Regions from separate parts of the Venatorbacter sp. C2-1 genome, predicted to be linked through region 4. Evidence: predicted binding sites of a transcription regulator. Region 4 holds the regulator's gene; each other region holds the start of a gene.
What was found. The regulator sigma-54, encoded in region 4, starts transcription at its own class of promoters, with help from an activator protein. The targets are predictions, from matches to a motif close to TGGCACNNNNNTTGCTNT.
Positions count from the first base shown of each region.

Region 1: a site for sigma-54 is predicted at 3,594-3,611, ahead of glnA (glutamate--ammonia ligase). Genes of this name have one in related genera too.
Region 2: a site for sigma-54 is predicted at 2,643-2,660, ahead of nirB (nitrite reductase large subunit NirB). Genes of this name have one in related genera too.
Region 3: a site for sigma-54 is predicted at 1,339-1,356, ahead of atzF (allophanate hydrolase). Genes of this name have one in related genera too.

Region 1 is NZ_CP094879.1:124,437-129,490, reverse strand. Features, by position in the region: gene MT343_RS00540 (EVE domain-containing protein) at 1-135, shown strand, start outside; gene MT343_RS00535 (CDGSH iron-sulfur domain-containing protein) at 128-406, shown strand; gene MT343_RS00530 (ester cyclase) at 408-878, opposite strand; gene MT343_RS00525 (alpha/beta hydrolase) at 980-1,951, opposite strand; gene glnA (glutamate--ammonia ligase) at 2,120-3,526, opposite strand; gene typA (translational GTPase TypA) at 3,955-5,054, shown strand, end outside.
Region 2 is NZ_CP094879.1:1,886,072-1,891,125, reverse strand. Features, by position in the region: gene nirB (nitrite reductase large subunit NirB) at 1-2,540, opposite strand, end outside; gene MT343_RS08365 (diguanylate cyclase) at 3,063-4,406, opposite strand; gene MT343_RS08360 (nitrate reductase) at 4,886-5,054, shown strand, end outside.
Region 3 is NZ_CP094879.1:165,432-170,485, reverse strand. Features, by position in the region: gene atzF (allophanate hydrolase) at 1-1,301, opposite strand, end outside; gene MT343_RS00705 (DUF1569 domain-containing protein) at 1,538-2,065, opposite strand; gene MT343_RS00700 (putative bifunctional diguanylate cyclase/phosphodiesterase) at 2,103-4,058, opposite strand; gene MT343_RS00695 (GGDEF domain-containing protein) at 4,167-5,054, shown strand, end outside.
Region 4 is NZ_CP094879.1:656,189-661,242, reverse strand. Features, by position in the region: gene MT343_RS02915 (calcium/sodium antiporter) at 1-245, shown strand, start outside; gene MT343_RS02910 (KpsF/GutQ family sugar-phosphate isomerase) at 242-1,216, shown strand; gene lptC (LPS export ABC transporter periplasmic protein LptC) at 1,216-1,779, shown strand; gene lptA (lipopolysaccharide transport periplasmic protein LptA) at 1,766-2,347, shown strand; gene lptB (LPS export ABC transporter ATP-binding protein) at 2,344-3,069, shown strand; gene MT343_RS02890 (RNA polymerase factor sigma-54) at 3,198-4,697, shown strand; gene hpf (ribosome hibernation-promoting factor, HPF/YfiA family) at 4,730-5,032, shown strand; gene ptsN (PTS IIA-like nitrogen regulatory protein PtsN) at 5,036-5,054, shown strand, end outside.

The DNA.
Region 1 (5,054 bases), 530 kb from region 4:
GATATGCGCAAAGACAGTGCGCTGCAGGAAATGGCTCTGCTCAACCGTTCTCGCCTTTCCGTTCAGCCGGTAAGCGCTGAAGAATGGTCGCATATTCTGCATCTGGCCGCCGACAACGGACATTTCCATGAATGAAATAACGCCCCATGTGGTCACCCTGAATGCAGACCAGAGCTATCAGATTTGCCAGTGCGGACGCTGCAGCAGCGCACCCTTTGCCGCCGACAATTGCCCCCGGTCGCTGAACCTGCACAGCGATCAGAAGCAACTGGTGTGGTTGTGCAGCTGCGGACGCAGTGAGGCCATGCCCTACTGCGATGGCAGTCATAATCCGCGCAATAAAATGAGTATCCGGGAGGCAATCAGGGAAATGGCTCAGGACTTACTCAGCCACTTCCGTAAATAGCTCAGAACGCCGCAGCCGCGGCATTGGGTGCCATGATTTTACGCACCTGATGAAACAGGTCTGCGGTGTCGAGCAAAGAGTTGCCCGACTGAATCATACCGTGGCGCACCTGCCAGAAGGTGGCCGCATGCAGGGCAATGACCTTATCCACAGGCTCAAAGCCCATCAGCGGGCGCACAAGCGTGCCACTGAAGGTCGATTGGGTAACCACCAGATTGCCTTCACACACCACCTCTTCAACCCCGATGGAAAAGTCTTCCATCGAGTTGCGGATAGTCTGAATCAGGGTCTCCATACCATCCAGACCCAGCGGCATATTCACCATGCTCGCATAGTAGGTGAAGTCGCGGGCAACCAGCGAACGCGCCAGATTAAAGCGCCCCTGATTCCAGGTCAGCTCAACAAAATTGTGTACCAGCTTTTTATTACTATCCAGACGCGCGTCCATGTCATTCTCCTGCAGTGCAGACATCCTTGCCTGCTGAATCACAGCCATTGGCCTTTTGCGCGATACTACGCAGCGGATAGTTATACTCTTAGGACAATTCGGGTCAATATGGCAAAAGTTGGAAATCAGACCGGGTTGGAATCGGACAGTAACCATTCCGCCAGCTGACGATAGATCTGCTCTCTGTGCTGCGGTGACTCATTCACCAGATGGTGCTGACCACCGGGCAACATCATCAGACGCTGACGGGGAAACTTCTGCGCCAGCAGTTTCAGATTATGACGCCAGGCGACGGTATTATCGTTATCACCCTGCACGATGGTTACCGCCAGTTCAGAAGCGGGTAATGCTTCAATATAGGGTATCCATTGCTTCAGGGCTCCGACCCAACGCACACTGAGGTGATGTGGCTGCAACGGGTCCTCCTCAGCGATAAAGCGCAGAAAATCGGTATCTGCCGAATTGGGATTAAACTTGCGCCGTACCTGACGCAGAAACAGGCTGACAAAGGTATGCACCAAACGTCCTCTGTACCAGCCTTTCGGGCGTACCAGAGGAGCCATCAGGGTAATGCCGGCAAAGGGGGATTGCGCTTTGGTCAGCTGGCGCTTGAGCAGATAATTAATAATGATGGCGCCACCGGTACTCTGACCGAAGACATACAACGGGCCGCCAAGGCCGCCACGGGTACGCTGCAGAATCAGGCTAAACACTTCGTCGTATTCCTGGAAACTGCCGATGGATGCGCTCTCGCCGCTGGAAAGTCCGTGCCCGGGCAGATCGAACGTCACCACATTCAGCCCCTGCTGCAGGCAAAAGCCAATCAGCGAACCGTACAGGCCAACATGGTCGTAGTACCCATGAACAACGATGGCAGTACCGCGCGGGTTCTGTGGACGCCATACCTGCACAGCTATCTGGTAATCAGCCGCCTGTATCAGCCCGGCAAAGTGACGCACGCCACTCAGCTCTGGAAAGTCCAGCCGGTACATCTGCAGATAAGCATCCATTTGCGCACCAGAGGCCGGCTCACGAAACTGCCAGTCCATCGGTTTAAGGGCAGAAACCAGACCGTTCTTACTCCAGCTCAGACTCACATTCAGCACTCCGGAAAATAACACCGACATACTAGGCGCTGACAGCAACGATGCCTAGCCACCCTTGCCGTTAAAGACTAAATAAGCCGCAGCAACAGCTTAACCAGCAGAAAAACAGCAATAAAAAAGGGCTCCGAAGAGCCCTTTTTACGATCTGGCTAAAGCGTATTACACGCTGTAGTACATATCGTATTCAACCGGGTGAGTGGTGTGCTCGACGCGGTAAACTTCTTCCATCTTCAGGTCGATGTAAGCTTCGATCATATCCTTGCTGAATACGCCGCCTGCAGTCAGGTACTCGTGGTCAGCTTTCAGGCTGTCCAGAGCTTCACGCAGAGAGCCACAAACCTGTGGAATCTTGGCTGCTTCTTCAGCTGGCAGATCGTACAGATCTTTGTCAGCTGCATCGCCAGGGTGGATCTTGTTCTTAACGCCGTCCAGACCAGCCATCAGCAGAGCTGCGAAAGCCAAGTATGGGTTAGCAATCGGATCCGGGAAACGCGCTTCGATACGCTTGCCTTTTGGAGACGCAACGTAAGGAATACGGATAGAAGCAGAACGGTTACGGGCAGAGTAAGCCAGCATTACCGGAGCTTCGAAGCCTGGGATCAGACGCTTGTAAGAGTTAGTACCTGGGTTGGTGAACGCGTTCAGGGACTTAGCGTGCTTGATGATACCGCCGATGTAGAACAGGGCAGTTTCAGACAGGCCGGCATAGCCATCACCAGCGAACTGGTTTACGCCGTCTTTCCAGTAAGACATGTGAACGTGCATACCGGAACCGTTATCACCACAGATTGGCTTAGGCATGAAAGTAGCGGTTTTGCCGTAAGCTGCTGCAACGTTATGGATAACGTATTTCAGCATCTGCACTTCGTCAGCTTTCTTAACCAGAGTGTTGAACTTAACACCGATTTCGTTCTGACCGGCGTTCGCCACTTCGTGGTGGTGAACTTCAACGTCCAGACCGATAGCTTCCAGAGTGTTACACATGGCCGCACGGATATCGTGGTGGCTGTCTACCGGAGGAACCGGGAAGTAACCGCCTTTAACGCGTGGACGGTGACCCAGGTTGCCGCCTTCCATCACAGTCTCAGTGTTCCAGGCTGCTTCGGAAGAGTTGATTTTGCAGAAGCTGCCGGACATGTCAGAGCCCCAGCGAACATCGTCAAACATGAAGAATTCTGGCTCTGGACCGAAGAATGCAGTATCACCCAGACCAGTAGACTTCAGGTACTCTTCAGCGCGCAGTGCAACAGAACGTGGGTCGCGGTCGTAGCCCTGCATAGTGGCAGGCTCGATGATGTCGCAACGCAGAACCAGAGTGGCGTCTTCGGTGAATGGGTCCAGGAAGCTGGTGCTGTCATCCGGACGCAGGATCATGTCGGATTCGTTAATGCCTTTCCAGCCAGCAATAGAAGAACCGTCGAACATCTGTCCGGTTTCGAAGAAATCTTCGTCTACATAACGCGCAGGAATAGTAACGTGCTGTTCTTTGCCTTTGAAATCGGTAAAGCGCAGATCAACCCACTTTACATCGTTTTCTTTGATTAAATTCAGAGTGTTCTCTGACATCTCACTGTCTCCAGATGCTGGTTCAACTTGATACGGGGTTTAGCCCCGGCTTGCCATGCTCAGTATTGGAGCAAGTAGTGTGCCATTTTATCTTATGGCGTAGCCCGCATGAAATCAGGGCTGCAAAACAACAAACAGGCACTCACTGCACCAAAATAAATCACAACCTGAACCAAATGCACCATTTTAGCGCGATGGCGTGAGGTGAATACGCTAGCCAGTACAAGCCTGCACATTATAGGTTCACTTGAACACCGCAGTACATGGGATTCGGCACAAAAACAGCGCTTTCATTTATCCCCTGATTAATGCCGGCAGAAATGTCCGCAGAATATGCTTGCAGTGGCGAAATTGATGTCACGCTGACGACCCGTTTCAGGTATAATCGCGCCTCATTTTTTGTACAAACTTTCACCAAGGCCATTCTTGTGATCGACAACCTCAGAAACATCGCCATCATCGCGCACGTTGACCATGGCAAAACTACCCTGGTCGACAAACTGCTCGAGCAGTCCGGCACCCTGGACCGCAAAGATCAGGGCGGCGAGCGGGTCATGGACTCCAACGACCAGGAAAAAGAGCGTGGTATTACCATTCTGGCGAAGAATACCGCTATTAAATGGAACGACTACCGCATCAACATCGTTGACACCCCAGGACACGCCGACTTCGGTGGTGAAGTGGAACGGGTTATGTCGATGGTTGACTCCGTCTGCCTGCTGGTAGACGCCGTTGACGGTCCGATGCCACAGACCCGCTTCGTTACCCAGAAAGCCTTCGAACGTGGCCTGCGCCCGATCGTGGTGATCAACAAAATCGACCGCCCGGGTGCGCGTCCGGACTGGGTCATGGACGAAATGTTCGACCTGTTCGACCGTCTCGGTGCAACCGAAGAACAGCTCGACTTCCCTGTTGTATATGCCTCTGCCCTGAACGGTATCGCCGGTCTGGATCCTGACAACATGGCTGACGACATGTCACCCCTGTTCCAGATGATCGTTGACCACGTAACCCCGCCACCGGTTGATCTTGACGGCCCGTTCCAGATGCAGATCTCCGCTCTGGATTACGACAGCTATGTTGGCGTTATCGGTGTTGGCCGTATCGCCCGCGGTAAACTGAAGCCAGGTACCGATGTACAGATCGTGTCTGCCGAAGGCAAAACCCGTAAGGGTCGTGTGCTGGAAGTTAAAGGTTTCCATGGTCTGCAGCGTGTTGCTGTCCCTGAAGCCAATGCCGGTGACATCGTTTGTATTTCCGGTATCGACGGTCTGAGCATTTCCGACACTCTGTGTGATCCTTCTAAAGTAGAAGCCTTACCTCAGCTGTCTGTTGATGAGCCAACCGTATCCATGACCTTCCAGGTAAACGATTCTCCGTTTGCCGGCCGTGAAGGTAAGTTCGTAACCAGCCGTAATATCAAAGACCGTCTGGAAAAAGAACTGATTCACAACGTGGCTCTGCGTGTTGAGCCAGGCGACACTCCGGAAAAATTCAAAGTATCCGGCCGTGGTGAACTGCACCTGTC
Region 2 (5,054 bases), 1.2 Mb from region 4:
ACCAGTTCAATCCGCTCGGTTGCAGTTGCCGGACGGCGCTGACCACGTTCGCGCACATACAGCAGGTTGCTGTCATCTTCATCGGCATTAATAAAATGCTGGAAGCGTTTGAGTTTTTCCGGATTTTCCAGTGTTGTTTTCCATTCACACTGGTAAGTACTCACAACGCGGGTCATGGCATCTTCCAGTTCGCTGCAGATACCCAGTTTGTCGTCGACCACGACCTCACGCAGGTAATCCAGTCCGCCCTCAAGGTTTTCCATCCATACCGACGTGCGCTGCAGACGGTCGGCGGTGCGTACATAAAACATCAGTACGCGGTCGATGGTTTTAATCAGGGTTTCATCGTCCAGTTCGGTGGCAAATAAATCAGCATGACGCGGACGCATACCGCCATTACCACAGACATATAAGTTCCAGCCTTTTTCGGTGGCAATAACACCGATATCTTTGCTCTGTGCCTCCGCACATTCGCGGGTACAGCCGGATACGGCGAACTTAATTTTGTGTGGTGCACGCAGGCCTTTGTAGCGGTTCTCCAGTGCAATCGCCATCGATACACTGTCGAGCACACCGTAGCGACACCAGGTACTGCCAACACAGGATTTCACCGTGCGCAGCGATTTACCGTAGGCATGGCCGGTTTCAAATCCGGCAGCAACCAGACGCTCCCAGATCTGCGGCAGTTCATGTAATTGTGCGCCGAATAAATCGATACGCTGACCACCGGTAATTTTGGTATACAGGTCGTATTCTTTGGCAATTTCACCCAGCACGATCAGTTTATCCGGGGTAATTTCACCACCGGCAATACGTGGCACAATGGAGTAAGTACCGTCTTTCTGCATATTACCGAGGAAAATATCGTTGGTATCCTGCAGACCGATATGCTCGTCTTTCAGAATGTATTCGTTATGGAAGGAGGCCAGTACAGAACCGACCGTTGGCTTACAGATTTCACAGCCATGGCCTTTACCATGCCCCTGCAATACCTGAGCAAAGGTGGTGTAACCTTTAACACGGATAATATCCGCCAGCTCAGCACGGGTATAAGCAAAGTGTTCGCACAGATTGTTATTAACCTCAACACCAAGAGCCACCAGCTCAGCATCCATCACTTGCTTCACCAGCGCAGAACAACCACCACAGCCGGTCGAGGCTTTGGTCGCGTCTTTAATATCCCCCATGGTGCAACAACCGCCCTGCACCGCTGCCGCCAGATCACCTTTGGTAACATCAAAACAGGAACAGATCTGAGCCGTTTCCGGTAAGGCAGCAACGCCCAGTCCGACGGAAGCTTCACCATCCACCGCTGGCAGAATCAGTGCCGCCGGGTTACCGGGAATATCCATATCGTTCAGCATTAACTGCAACAGCGTACCGTAAGCCTCAGCCTCACCTACCAGCACCGCACCCAACAATTTTTTACCATCGGCAGAAACAATCAGGCGTTTATAGACTTCGGCAATATCGTCATTAAATACATAACTCTGACTGCCGGCAGTATGTCCGTGTGCATCACCGATGGAGGCAACGTCAACGCCCAGCAATTTAAGTTTGGTGCTCATATCGGCACCTTTAAAGGCCAGTGCCGGTTCTTCGTGGGTAATTAACGAACTGACAATATGTGCGGCACTGACTTTGGCCATCTGATAGCCGGGAGCAACCAGACCGAAAATTTTGTTATCCCACAGTGCGCATTCACCAATGGCATAAATATCGTCATCGGATGTCTGACAGTAATCGTTAATAACAATACCGCCACGTTCACCCAGATCCAGTCCGAACTGACGCGCCAGTTCATCCTGCGGACGGATACCGGCAGAAAACAGAATCATATCGGTTTCCAGAAAGCTGCCATCGGCAAAATTCATGCGATAGCGGCATTCCTGCCCGGCAACAATTTCTTTGGTATTTTTTTCGGTATGAACAGTAACGCCCAGATCTTCGATTTTACGGCGCAGTAATTTACCGCCGCCTTCATCCAGCTGTACGGCCATTAAACGCGGCGCAAATTCCACGACATGGGTTTCCAGACCGGCCTGTTTTAACGCATTTGCGGCTTCCAGACCCAACAGTCCGCCTCCCACAACAACACCGGTTTTACTCACGGCGGCCGAGGCAGAAATCGCTTCAAGATCTTCAATAGTACGGTAAACCAGACAGTGATCCTGGTCTTTGCCCGGAATCGGCGGAACAAAGGGGTAAGAACCGGTTGCCAGTACCAGCTTGTCGTAACCTTCTTTACGGCCACTGGCGGTGGTGATGGTTTTTTCATGGCTGTTAATGGCCACGACTTTATCGTTCAGGGTAAATACCACGCCCTGACGTTCATAATCATCTGCTGTGGTCAATGCCAGATCAGCGGCGGTATAGCCGGAAAAGTATTTGCTCAGCTGTACCCGGTCATAAGCCAGACGCGGTTCTTCTGAGAAGGTAACGAGTTCAAATTCGGAGGAATGTTCGGAGGTGGCAAGAGTGTTGATAAAGTTGTGTCCAACCATGCCGTTGCCAACGACGATAATACGCTTTTTGCTCATGGGATGGCCTCGCTATCGGGTCATAATCTGATTTCTCCTGTATTTGCATCGTTGCTCTATTTTCACACCACGCCGTTGCAGTGCAAAAACATCACAAGGGGTTTAGCAACATGAATGCCAAAGAATAAATTTGCCCTGTTTTCAGCAATCAACAGCCTGTTTATGGCGCCAGGCTGATTTTTAAATCGGGGAAATGCACCAGAAAACACCAGATAAACAACCGGTCGCCCTGATTAAGGGCAATAAAAAACGTATCCGGGATCACCTGAAGCCTGATGACAACACGAATCGCAGCAAGCCATTCGAAGCAGAGGCAATGGCACCTATGAAGGGCTATCGGTAATAAATGAGTGCACACGGCAGAATAAGGAAAGCACAATGTTTTGATTGGCAGACAGACGCAATGAAAGGGGCTGCGCTGAGATTGGATTCCTGCGATGCTCAGGCCGTTAAACGCTCACTCTGTGAAGCGGATTCGCGCACTCGCCACACCGGATTCAGAGAATTCCGCGTGTGGCTTTTTTATCCGTGTCCGGATGCCGCCGGCTGCTCAACACACACAACCTGATCACGACCAGCGGCTTTGGCTTCATATAATGCCACGTCCGCCTGCTCCAGCAGGGCATCTTCCATAACGCCGGGTAAGCAACGTACCAGCCCGCCGGAAAAAGTATAGGAAAAATCACTGAACGGGTTCTCGCGCAGTTCTTCGGCCAGCCGTTCAAAAGTCCGCCGGGCAACCGCCAGCGTCGTTTCCGGCAGCACCACCATAAATTCTTCCCCACCAATACGGCCAATAATATCGCCGTCACGCAGGCTGTTTTTTAACTGCAAAGAAAAATGTTTGATGACACGATCACCGACGGCATGGCCATAGGTATCGTTAATACGCTTAAAACGGTCCAGATCGAGCAGAGCAACGCACAGTTTATTGCCATAACGCTGACAGCGCAGCACCTCTTCCTGCAGGCGGCGCATAGATTCACGCCGGTTCAGCAGCGCGGTCAGCGAATCACGGGTCACCAGATTACGTACCATACGGCCGCGGCGGATTCGCGACTCTACCGCAAACAACAGATCAACCGGCTGCACCGGTTTGCTTAAAAAGACATCGGCGCCGGTACACATGGCCTGCACCTGAACTTTGGGGCTGATTTCGTTGGACAGGAAAACAATAGGCACGCTGATCAGATTATCCTGCTGGCGGATTACCCCCGCCAGCTCCTGACCACTGATACCGGGCATATACAAATCGAGCAGAATCAGATCAGGAATATGATTCTGCAGATACGGCATCAGCTCACTCATTGGCTGGGTAATCACATAGGTATGAAAACCCGCATCCTGCAGAGTGGAGGAAAGAAACTCGGCGACAGAAGGCTGATCATCAACAATCAGAACCTGATAAGGGTCGCGTTCATAGCGTTCGGTCAGGGCATTAATCTCCGCCAGAACCTGATCATCATTAACCGGCGTGGTAATAAAAGCCTGAGCCCCCATGCGGATGGCAATAATGCGTTCTTCCAGCCCGCTGGCGGTGCTGATGGCCAGCACCGGCAGATGCAGATTCTTCTGCGCCAGCTGTAGTACACGCTGCTGCTGCTTATCGTTAAGAGAATCAAGATTAACAATCAGGGCGCAGGTGTTATTACCTTCGTGATGCAGCAGGTGCGATATGGATTCCACTTCTTTCAGCCGGTAACCCGCCGCACGGATTTTTTCTGCCAGTGACGGCGGTACAGTACCAGTACCGAACGCCAGAATGGTGATCGGCATACCCGGCTGATAGTGCTGAATACGGCGATTCAGCAAAGGGATTTCGGCGAGCAGTCGCTTTATTCCGGGGTTATTTATTTCGTCAGTCATCACATACCGGGCCTTTCTGTACAAATTGATCCGGCACACCTGGAGCCGATCTTCAGAGTGTAGCAACGATTCTGCCTGCTTATAGCGCAAACTCAGGCAGTGCCTGCTAAATCACAGGCACCTTCGCACCAATTTGAGTCATAAAGACCAATCTGCGCTCCGCTAAAACGCATTTTTATTCTTTGCCGAATCAATACCGGCCGACGGAATACTGTGCCGTCCCGCACGGATGATCCATTCTGCGCCTTTGCTGTTATTTTTCAGGTTTGCCCGCAGGGTTGGCACTTATCTTGAATTGTCTTGAATAACGAAGCTGCCACTATCAGGCCGTTTCCGGCATCAACGCAGATGCCAACCGTCATACACAGCGCTTACAAGGCCTGTCGCGACGAAACGTATGTTGTGCAGAATGAGCATTGGCGCTCACAGGTAAAAACCTGTGGGCGCTTTTTTTTGGGATTTTTCAGAGTGGATTGCCAATGAGCGCCATTGAGCAGACAGCAACGCCGTTAACCGCCACACAGCAAACGCAGACCACCTGCCCTTACTGCGGTGTTGGCTGTGGCGTTGATATCAGCCAGCAGAATGGACAGCTGTTACCGGTCGCCGGAGACAGCCGTCATCCGTCTAACTTCGGCCGCTTGTGCG
Region 3 (5,054 bases), 490 kb from region 4:
CTGCGTAAATTGGCCGGTAAAGCGATGGCACATAAATCGGCCAGATTAACAAAATTGGTATAAGTACCCAGTTGGCTGTTGACCTTAACCGGCTCGGCTTCGACCTCTGCAAGAGTTGGAAAGCAGGGTGCGGTAGGAACAAGCAGTGCATCGAAGCTCTGAAATAACTGCTGAATTTCCCGCAGCAGTTCCATACGCCTGTACTCGGCATTAAAGGCCTGAACCGCTGTTCCGCTGTTACCACCGGCAATAATACTTTTCACCACCGGATTAATGCCGGGTAAATCCTGCCGGATAAATTCACCCACGGCAGCATAACGTTCCGCCACCCAGGGGCCCTGATAGAGCAGCGCAGCCAGTTCAGATAACGGCGAAAAATCGGTGGTGACTAATTCAAAGCCAAGGCTTTCAGCTTTTGCCAAAGCCGCTGTGAATGCAGCCTGCTGTACGTCATCACCAAACCATGGCATATCGGCTGGTACCGCCAGCCGGCGGATGGTTTTTAATGGCGGGTTGCCCACTGGGCGGGAATACGCATCCTGCGCATCAAATTGCGCGGCCAATGCAAAAATGCGCTCGGCATCGAGGGTGTTTAACGCAAAAACAGAAACACAATCCAGGCTGCGGCATGCCGGTACAACACCCTGAGTACTGAGCGCCCCCTTACTGGCTTTCAACCCGACGATATGATTAAAGCCTGCCGGAATACGACCAGAGCCCGCCGTGTCGGTACCCAATGAAAAAGGCACATAACCGCGCGCAACCGCAACCGCAGAACCTGAGCTGGAACCACCACTGATGTAGTCTTCATTAAATGGATTAGCCACCGCACCATAGGGCGAACGGCTGCCCACCAGCCCGGTGGCAAACTGATCGAGGTTGGTTTTGCCCAATACAATGGCACCGGCATTACGCAGCAAACGCACCACCGTGGCATCCGCCGGTGGCTCATAAGCAAACTCCGGACAGGCTGCGGTTGTCGCAAAACCGGCAACGTCGATATTGTCTTTTACCGCAAAAGGAACGCCGTATAACGGCAGCGCCTGCATATCGCCATCGGCGGCATCCAGTAATTGCTGCAACTGAATTAACTGCGCTCCCAGTTGCTGCTCGCTGGCCAGTTCAATCCAGACGCTGCCTTCTTTTAACACGCCGTTGCAGCTTTCCTGCTGATGCACTTCTGCCCGTAATGCATTGAGCAATTCGCTGGCATTAGCGCCGTTACGATAGGCCTGATTCCAGTCACCAAGACTCCAGCCCAGTAATGATTTTCCCGATTTTTCTGATGTGATGTCGCTCATAGCACTACCAGTGTGTTCAACCTTGTATACAAGCTACAGAGCGACAGTCGTGCCAGTTTTTACTATGTCGGCGTAATGTGAGTCAAAACCACGGTATTGGCGGGCTTCCTGTAATCAGCCGCTGAAAAAATCAGAAATAATTCAGAAAATATGCGCGCGGTTTAAGCGCAAAAAAGAAAATATCGTGCATCAGAACGGGGCATATTATTAAGCCCCGTACATTCTGGTGCAGAAAATCAGGCGGGAAATATCTGCTGCAGGTGATTGCGGATATGCAGTTCATGCGCAGCCGCATAGGCTGTTTTATCCAGTTCACCATACGCAAAATGGGGCGCCAGCTCTGCGCTGTAAGCCATAAAATCCTGCAGAGCCACCAGCAACATCTGCAATGCCACCTCCTGTTCCAGCGCCGGATCGGCTGCCACCATACCCGGCAGACCTTCGGTCAGATTGTGACGCATGGAACCCGCAGCACGGAATACCGCCAGCGCCGCACTGCCGGCGGTGTGTTTAAACAGGGAAGAATAATGCTGAGGATAGCCATCCATTGAACCGCGGATACTTTGCGCGCAGTGCTGAAAAACCTCACTCACCGACCAGGCCGTACCACTGCGTAAACGCTGACCATTAAGTGCCTGCAATTCCTGCAGTAACCCTGACAGATCATATTCCTTACTCCGGGCAACAGCACTAACGCCTGCGGCACCACCTGCCAGAACCAGAGGAACAGCAACTGCTGTTTTAAGCAAAGTACGTCGTTTCACACAGACTCCCGCTGATTATTGAAAGGCTTTGAGTCTGTCACAATTCCGATGAATGCGGTAACTCCTGATGGCTGTTATGAGCGTTCAGCCATTCTATTAGTTCATGCTCGGGCAGTGCCTGCGACCAGAGATAACCCTGAGCTTCATCACACCCCAGTTGTTTTAACAGGTTCAGCGTTGCTTCGTCTTCCACCCCTTCGGCAACCGACTGTAACCCCAGACTGGCGGCCATCTGGATAATGGCACGCACCAGAGGCTCATCCCGTTGTGAGACACTCAGAGCTGTAATAAAGGATTTATCAATTTTCAGCCGCGAGGCATTAAAGCGGCGCAGGTAACCCAGGTTGGAGTAACCGGTGCCAAAATCATCGATGGCAAAAGACACTCCCATACTATGAATCGTACTTAGCTGACGGCTGATATCATCGCCTTCACCGATTAACATCGATTCGGTTAACTCCAGCTCCAGCGCCGACGATGGCAAGCCGGACTGCTGCAATACTTGCTGTACATTGCGCTCCAGTGAGCCATCACGGAATTGCACATAAGATAAATTAACCGCAACCCCCACCCCGTAATGTCCCTCCCGGCGCCAGCGCGTACAGGCCGCGCAGGCTTCCTGTAATACCCAGTGGCCGATATCCGCAATAACACCACTGCTCTCGGCCAGCGGAATAAATTCATCCGGTGTAATGTAAGAACCATCCGCCTGCGGCCAACGGATCAACGCCTCAACACCACAGACCCGGCCATTGCTGATATCAATTTTGGGCTGATAAAACAGGCGGAATTGTTTGTCTTTTAATGCCTGACGGATTTGCGTCATCAGATTGAATTTATCGATATTAGCGCGGCCCATATCATCATTGTATATGCGGAAAACATTGCGCCCTTCATGCTTGGCCTGATACATCGCCAGATCCGCATACTTACACAGGGTATTGAATTCCGTGCCGTGCTCCGGAGCCAGAGCAACCCCAACCGATCCGGAGATTTCGATCTGGGTCTGCATAATAAAAAAGGGGGTTGTTGCTGCTGCAGTCATACTTTGCGCCAGCCGGGTCAGCTGATCGTCATCGCCATCCAGTGCCGCCATCAGCAGAAATTCATCACCGCCAAAACGGCACAGCACATCATCAGGACGACTGAGTGCCTGCAAACGTCCGGCGAGCTGCTGCAGCAGTAAATCGCCGGCGGCATGCCCAAGTGAATCATTCACCGGTTTAAAACTATCCAGATCCAGAAAAAGCACCGCCAGTGGATGCTCGTCACGCAAACATTGCTGATATAACCGGGTATAAGATTCTTCAGCAAAGCGGCGGTTAGATAAACCGGTCAGCTGATCCTGGCTGGCCAGCCGGGCAATGGTCTTCTGGCTGTTCCGTACCCGCTGATTTTCCTCCCTGAGTCCATCCATCAGACGGCGCTGATCACGTAATAACAGGTAAGCGCTGAAACCGGTAATAAGCAGGATCACATCGGTAAAAATCAGATGTTTGAATTCGACTTCCGGCAGAAAAGGATGAAAGTAACCAGTAATCGTCAGCCCGGCCATCAGCGAGCAATAGCTGACAATAAAAAACAACAACCCCGAAAACAGCCGCACATTGCCCAGAATGGCGGCAAAGATCAGTACGCCGGGATAACCCAGCACCGCCATATCGCGCACGCCTCCGGAGTGCCAGGCCAGCACCGACAGCATAGCCGTCAGCGCCCAAAGAAGAATATTGGCGGCAATACCAGGCTGCTGCTGATGAGCAAACCAACCGGCCAACACCAACACGGCACAGCCAGCCAGTACTGTCAGCTGCGTATGCCCTGTAGCCACAAATGCCGCCAGCAGCAGCCCCATCAGCGTCAGACTGGTGATCTGCAACAAACGCTTTGAGCGCAGAACACTGGCATCATGGCCCAGCAGCGGGACCTTGTTCTGATCCGGAGAAATAGCGGCATCCCCATAATGTTGTCTGTCTATCACTTTAGCCGCTGGCATGGGTTACGCTGTTTCCGTCTGCCGGAAATTTGTAACCAGTTATATCCTTAACCGCACGATGTGGCCGTAAACGCCTATCCTTTATGCATTAATGAATCAGGATATAACATGAATCTTCGCCCCCGGTTTTTGCTGCTGACCACCGTTCTGATCGCGCTGAGCGGTGCAGGCCTGTGGCTGCTCACCCAGCAGATTGCTTTGGGGATTATGCAGGAATGGGCGCTGCGTCACTTTGAAACCCAGGTAAAACTGGAGAAAACCCGCACCCTGCAGCCAATCATCCGCGAAGTTACCCTTGCCCGGCAGTTGGCCGATTCCCAGATATTACGTGCCTGGGCCCGCCAGCCTGACGACGCACAGTTAAAAGCCCAGGCTCTGGCAGAGATGGAGACCTTCCGTCATAACTTTGCTGACCAGAGCTATTTTGTCGCTCTGCGCGAATCCGGCGATTATTACCATAACAACGCCGCCAACGAGTTTGCCGGGGCCGAATACCGCTACACCCTGCGCGCCGATAATCCCAACGACCGCTGGTTTTACAGCATCATCGGGCAAAACCGCGATATTCATCTGAATGTGAATCCGGATATTCCGCTGGGCGTCACCAAGCTGTGGATCGATGTATTGCTGCGCGATGGCGAACACGTGCTGGGCGTGGTCGGCACTGGTCTCGATCTCACCACCTTTATCGAGCAGGTTGTGAGCCAGACCGAGCCCGGTATCAGTAATCTGTTTTTTGACCATGAAGGCGCGATACAGGTATCCCGTGACCCCAGCCAGATTGATTTTGCCAGCATCACCAAACAGGCAAGCGACAAGAAAACCATCCAGCAGCTGCTGAGTGATCCGCGGGAACGCGCGCAGCTGCAGGCATTACTGCCGCAGGTTATGCACAACCCCGGGCAGGTCGGCAGCATGTATCTCACCATAGAGCAGCAGCGTTATCTGGCCGGAGTGATCTATCTGCCCGAGATCGACTGGTATGAAATCACCCTG
Region 4 (5,054 bases):
TGATCGGCTCCAACATTTTTAACCTGCTGACCGTAATGCCAATCCCGGGTCTGCTGGCAGTAACCGTGGTTGATCCGCTGGCACTGTACCGTGACTATGCCGTGATGATGGCGCTGACCCTCGCCCTGTTGGTTCTGTTTTTAATCAGTTATCGTAAGGGCACTCTCGGACGTTTCGCCGGTCTGTTCCTGACCACCAGCTACGCTGGCTATCTGGTATCTCTGTTTTATATGGCTGACTCATGACCACTGATATGAATTTTGATTTTCTGCAATCCGCCCGCCGTACCATCAAACTGGAACAGGAGGCCATTGCACAGTTGGAAGGTCGTCTTACCGGCGATTTCGCCACCGCCTGTCAGCTGGTTCTGAACTGCAAAGGACGTGTTGTTGTTACCGGCATGGGTAAATCCGGCCATATCGGCAATAAAATGGCTGCAACCCTGGCCAGCACCGGCACCCCGGCTTTTTTTGTGCATCCGGGTGAAGCCAGCCATGGCGACATGGGCATGATTCAGCCATCGGATGTGGTTATCGCTCTGTCCAACTCCGGTGAAACCGGTGAAGTTACCAGTCTGCTCCCCCTGCTTAAACGCCTCGGCACCGCCCTGATCAGCATGACCGGTAATCCGGAATCTACCCTCGGCCGTGCCGCTAACGCCCACTTAAATACCGGAGTGAATCAGGAAGCCTGTCCGCTGAATCTGGCACCAACCTCTTCCACCACCTGCGCGCTGGTGATGGGTGATGCGCTGGCCGTTGCCTTGCTGGAAGCCCGTGGTTTTACCGCCGAAGATTTTGCCTTCTCTCATCCGGGCGGCTCACTTGGCCGCCGCCTGCTGTTGAAAGTGGAAGACATCATGCACAGTGGCGATCAGATTCCGGTGGTTTCCCCTTCCGCCACGCTGTCTGAAGCCCTGCTGGTTGTAACCTCCAAAGGTCTGGGCATGACCACCGTGCAGGATAACGGCAAGCTGACCGGTATTTTCACCGACGGTGACCTGCGTCGTGCCATTGATCACGGAGTTGATATCCATACCGCCACCATGGCCGATGTGATGACCGTCGGTGGCAAAACCACCACGCCAGGTACCCTCGCTGCCGAAGCGCTGAAGCTGATGGAAGACAACAAAATCAACGCCCTGGTCGTTAAAAATGGCGACGACACGGTTGGCGTCATCAATATGCACGATCTGCTGCGCGCGGGCGTAATCTGATGCGCAAGCGTTATCTGCTGTTACTGCTGACCCTGATCTTTGGTCTGGCTCTGCTGGCAGTGGATCGCTACACCCAGGAGCAGACGCCCCCCCTGAGTGAGCTGCAGAATCATGAACCGGATTACTATGGCGAAGGCCTGTACAACCGCCAGTACGACAGTAATGGCGAATTACAGCAAACCTTTGTTGCAGCACGCTCAACCCATTATCCGCAGACGAAAAGCACCCTCTTTACCGGGCCGCTGCTGATGTCAGACGATGATGATGGCCAGACCTGGCAGGTCAATGCCCGCGAAGGAACACTACAGGATAACGAGCAGTCGCTGCGCCTTATAGGCCAGGTCGAAATCCGGCCGCTCGATCCGGCCGACGCTGCGGACGATATTCTGATCGAAACCAGTATCCTGACCTACCACAGCCGCCAGCAACTGGCCGAGACTGATCAGCCGGTAACCATTACAAGCCCGCAAACACATATCAATGCAACCGGTATGACACTGGATATCGCGCGTCAGCGCATGGAATTCAAATCACAGGTGGATAGCCGCTATGTTCCGCAATAATCATCGTTTTCTGGCCGGCCTGTTTGTCCTGTGCAGCGCAGCCTCTGCTTATGCCTTACCCGACGACTGGCAGCAGGAAATGGTCATTCTCTCTGACCACGCTGAGCTCGACCGCAAGGCTGGCGTTGTTATTTATGAAGGCAATGTGATTCTGACCCAGGGAACCCTGCGCATCGAATCGGAGCGCCTGCTGATTATCCGCACCGATAGCACACTGGAAAAAGCCGTTGCCGAAGGGACAGCGAAAAAACCGGCACGCTATCAGCAACAGATCAATCCGGGAAAACCCCTGACCAAAGCACACGGCCAGCGCATTGATTACTTTGCCCGGCAACGTGAAGTCAACATTCAGGGCAATGCTCAACTGCAGCAGGACGGCAACCTGTTCAGTGGTGAGCGCATCCTCTATGACATGACCAAAGAAACCGTCAGCGCCAGCGGCGGCACCAGTACCTCCGGCCAGACTGGTGGTAATGGCGAAAAACAACGAATCAAAGTCGTAATTCAGCCACAGGCTCCGGCAGAATCTGCCACCGATAACAGCAAGCCAGTACAGGAACAGCCATGAAGACCCTGAAAGCCGAAAACCTGGCGAAAAGCTATAACGGCCGGGAAGTGGTAAAAGATGTATCCATGTCTGTGCAAAGCGGTCAGATCGTTGGCCTGCTGGGACCCAACGGGGCCGGTAAGACCACCTGTTTCTACATGATTGTGAATTTGGTGCAGGCCGATAAAGGCCGCATCAAAATTGACGACGAAGACATCAGTCATCTGCCGATGCACGGCCGGGCGCAGAAAGGCATTGGCTATCTGCCGCAGGAAGCCTCCATTTTCCGCAAATTAAGTGTGGCCGATAATATTCTCGCCATTCTCGAAACCCGCAAAGACCTCAACCGTGCACAGCGTCTGGAAAAACTGGAAGAGCTGCTGAATGAGTTTCATATTCAGCATATCCGCAGCAGTCTGGGCATGGCCTTATCCGGTGGTGAACGACGCCGGGTCGAGATTGCCCGCGCGCTGGCGGCTGAGCCGTCCTTTATTCTGCTTGATGAGCCGTTCGCCGGGGTTGACCCGATTTCTGTAGCTGACATCATGGACATCATCCGACAACTCAAGGCACGTGGCATCGGCGTACTCATTACGGACCACAACGTAAGGGAAACTCTGGCTATCTGTGAGAAAGCCTATATTGTCGGGGGTGGCCATATCATCGCCGAAGGCACCGCTGAACAGGTATTGGCCAGCGAGCAGGTACGCAAAGTGTACCTGGGTGAGGATTTCCGCCTGTGATGGCAAGCCCTGCTGCAGGGAAGTGGCTGATGATCCAAAGCAAAGGAAGATGCACAAAAGATTCCAAGGTTTACCGCTTGGCGTATAATGCACAGACTATGCCGATACTGAGTGATTACTGAACTTTTATGAAAGCGTCTCTTCAGTTAAAGATGGGTCAGCACCTGACCATGACCCCTCAGTTGCAACAAGCCATCCGCCTGCTTCAGCTGTCTACCCTCGATCTGCAGCAGGAGATTCAGGAAGCCCTCGATTCCAACCCGATGCTCGAAGTAGAAGAACACGAGCACGATGACCTGCCCGATCTGTCCCGCAACAGCGATCACGACACCAGCAGCAGCCACGAAGTCAGCAGTCAGGACGACAGCCACAACGACACTCCGGAACTGGATGAACAGTGGTCGCAGGAGCAATTGCCCGACGACCTGCCGGTCGACAGTCAGTGGGAAGATACTTACCAGACCACCGCCAGCGTTGCCTCCGGCAGCAGCAGTAACGCCATCGACGACGATTTCGATTACGACTCGCGCCACGCCAGCACCGAAGATCTGCAGGATCATCTGCTGTGGCAACTCAATTTGACCCCGATGTCAGATACCGACCGCGAGATCGCCCTGATGCTGATCGACGGCGTGGATGACGACGGCTATCTGCACACCACCGTCGAAGACATTCTGGAAAGCATGGACCCGGCTCTGGACGTCGAAGAAGACGAAGTCATGGCCGTCCTCCACCGCCTGCAGCAGTTTGATCCGGCCGGTGCTTTTGCCCGCGACCTGCGTGAATGCCTGTTGCTGCAACTGCAGCAACTGCCACCCGATACGCCCTGGCTGAACGAAGCCAAAATGGTCATCCGCGATTACATCGAACTGCTCGGCAGCAAGGATTATCCGACCCTGATGCGCAAAACCAAATTGCGCGAAGACGACCTCAAAGCCGTACTGCGGCTGATTAAAGAACTGAATCCCAAACCAGGTGCCGGCATCAGCGCCGAGCAGGCCGAATATGTGGTGCCCGATGTGCTGGTACGCAATATCCGCGACGAATGGCGGGTTGAGCTGAATCCGGATATCGCCCCCAAGCTGCGCGTTAACGCCGATTACGCCTCACTGGTACGCCGTTCCGATAACAGCACCGACAACGCCTTCTTGCGCGACCACCTGCAGGAAGCGCGCTGGTTTATCAAAAGTCTGCAAAGCCGCAACGAAACCCTGCTGAAAGTAGCCACCAAAATCGTCGAATATCAGATTGAATTCTTCGAACAGGGCGAAGAAGCAATGAAGCCGCTGGTGCTGCACGATATTGCCGAAGCCGTTGGTATGCATGAATCCACCATTTCCCGGGTAACCACCCAGAAATACATGCACACGCCACGCGGAATCTTCGAGCTGAAGTACTTTTTCTCCAGCCATGTCAGTACCGATGGCGGCGGCGAATGTTCCTCCACCGCAATCCGTGCCATGATTAAAAAACTGATTGCTGAAGAAAATGCCCGCAAACCGCTGAGCGACAACAAAATCGCCGCAGTGTTGGGTGAAAAAGGCATTCAGGTGGCACGGCGCACGGTAGCCAAATACCGTGAGGCTATGATGATTCCGCCTTCGAACGAACGTAAACAATTGATTTAAAAAACAACAAGCCAGCAACAAGGAGTCTGGACATGAAGATTAATATCAGCGGTCACCACGTTGACGTTACCGAATCTCTGCAAGCGTACGTAGACGAAAAAATGTCCAAGCTGGGACGCCACTTTGACAACATTACCAACGGCCAGGTAACCCTGACCGTTATTAAAGAGCGCATGATTGCTGAAGCGACTATTCACGTCAGCGGTGCCGACCTGCACGCCAGCGCTGAGCACGATGATATGTATGCTGCAATCGATCAGATGACCGACAAGCTCGACCGTCAGGTACTGAAACACAAAGAAAAACTGGTGGCGCGGCAACACGGACAAGGCTGATTAATGGACATTCGCATCGAGG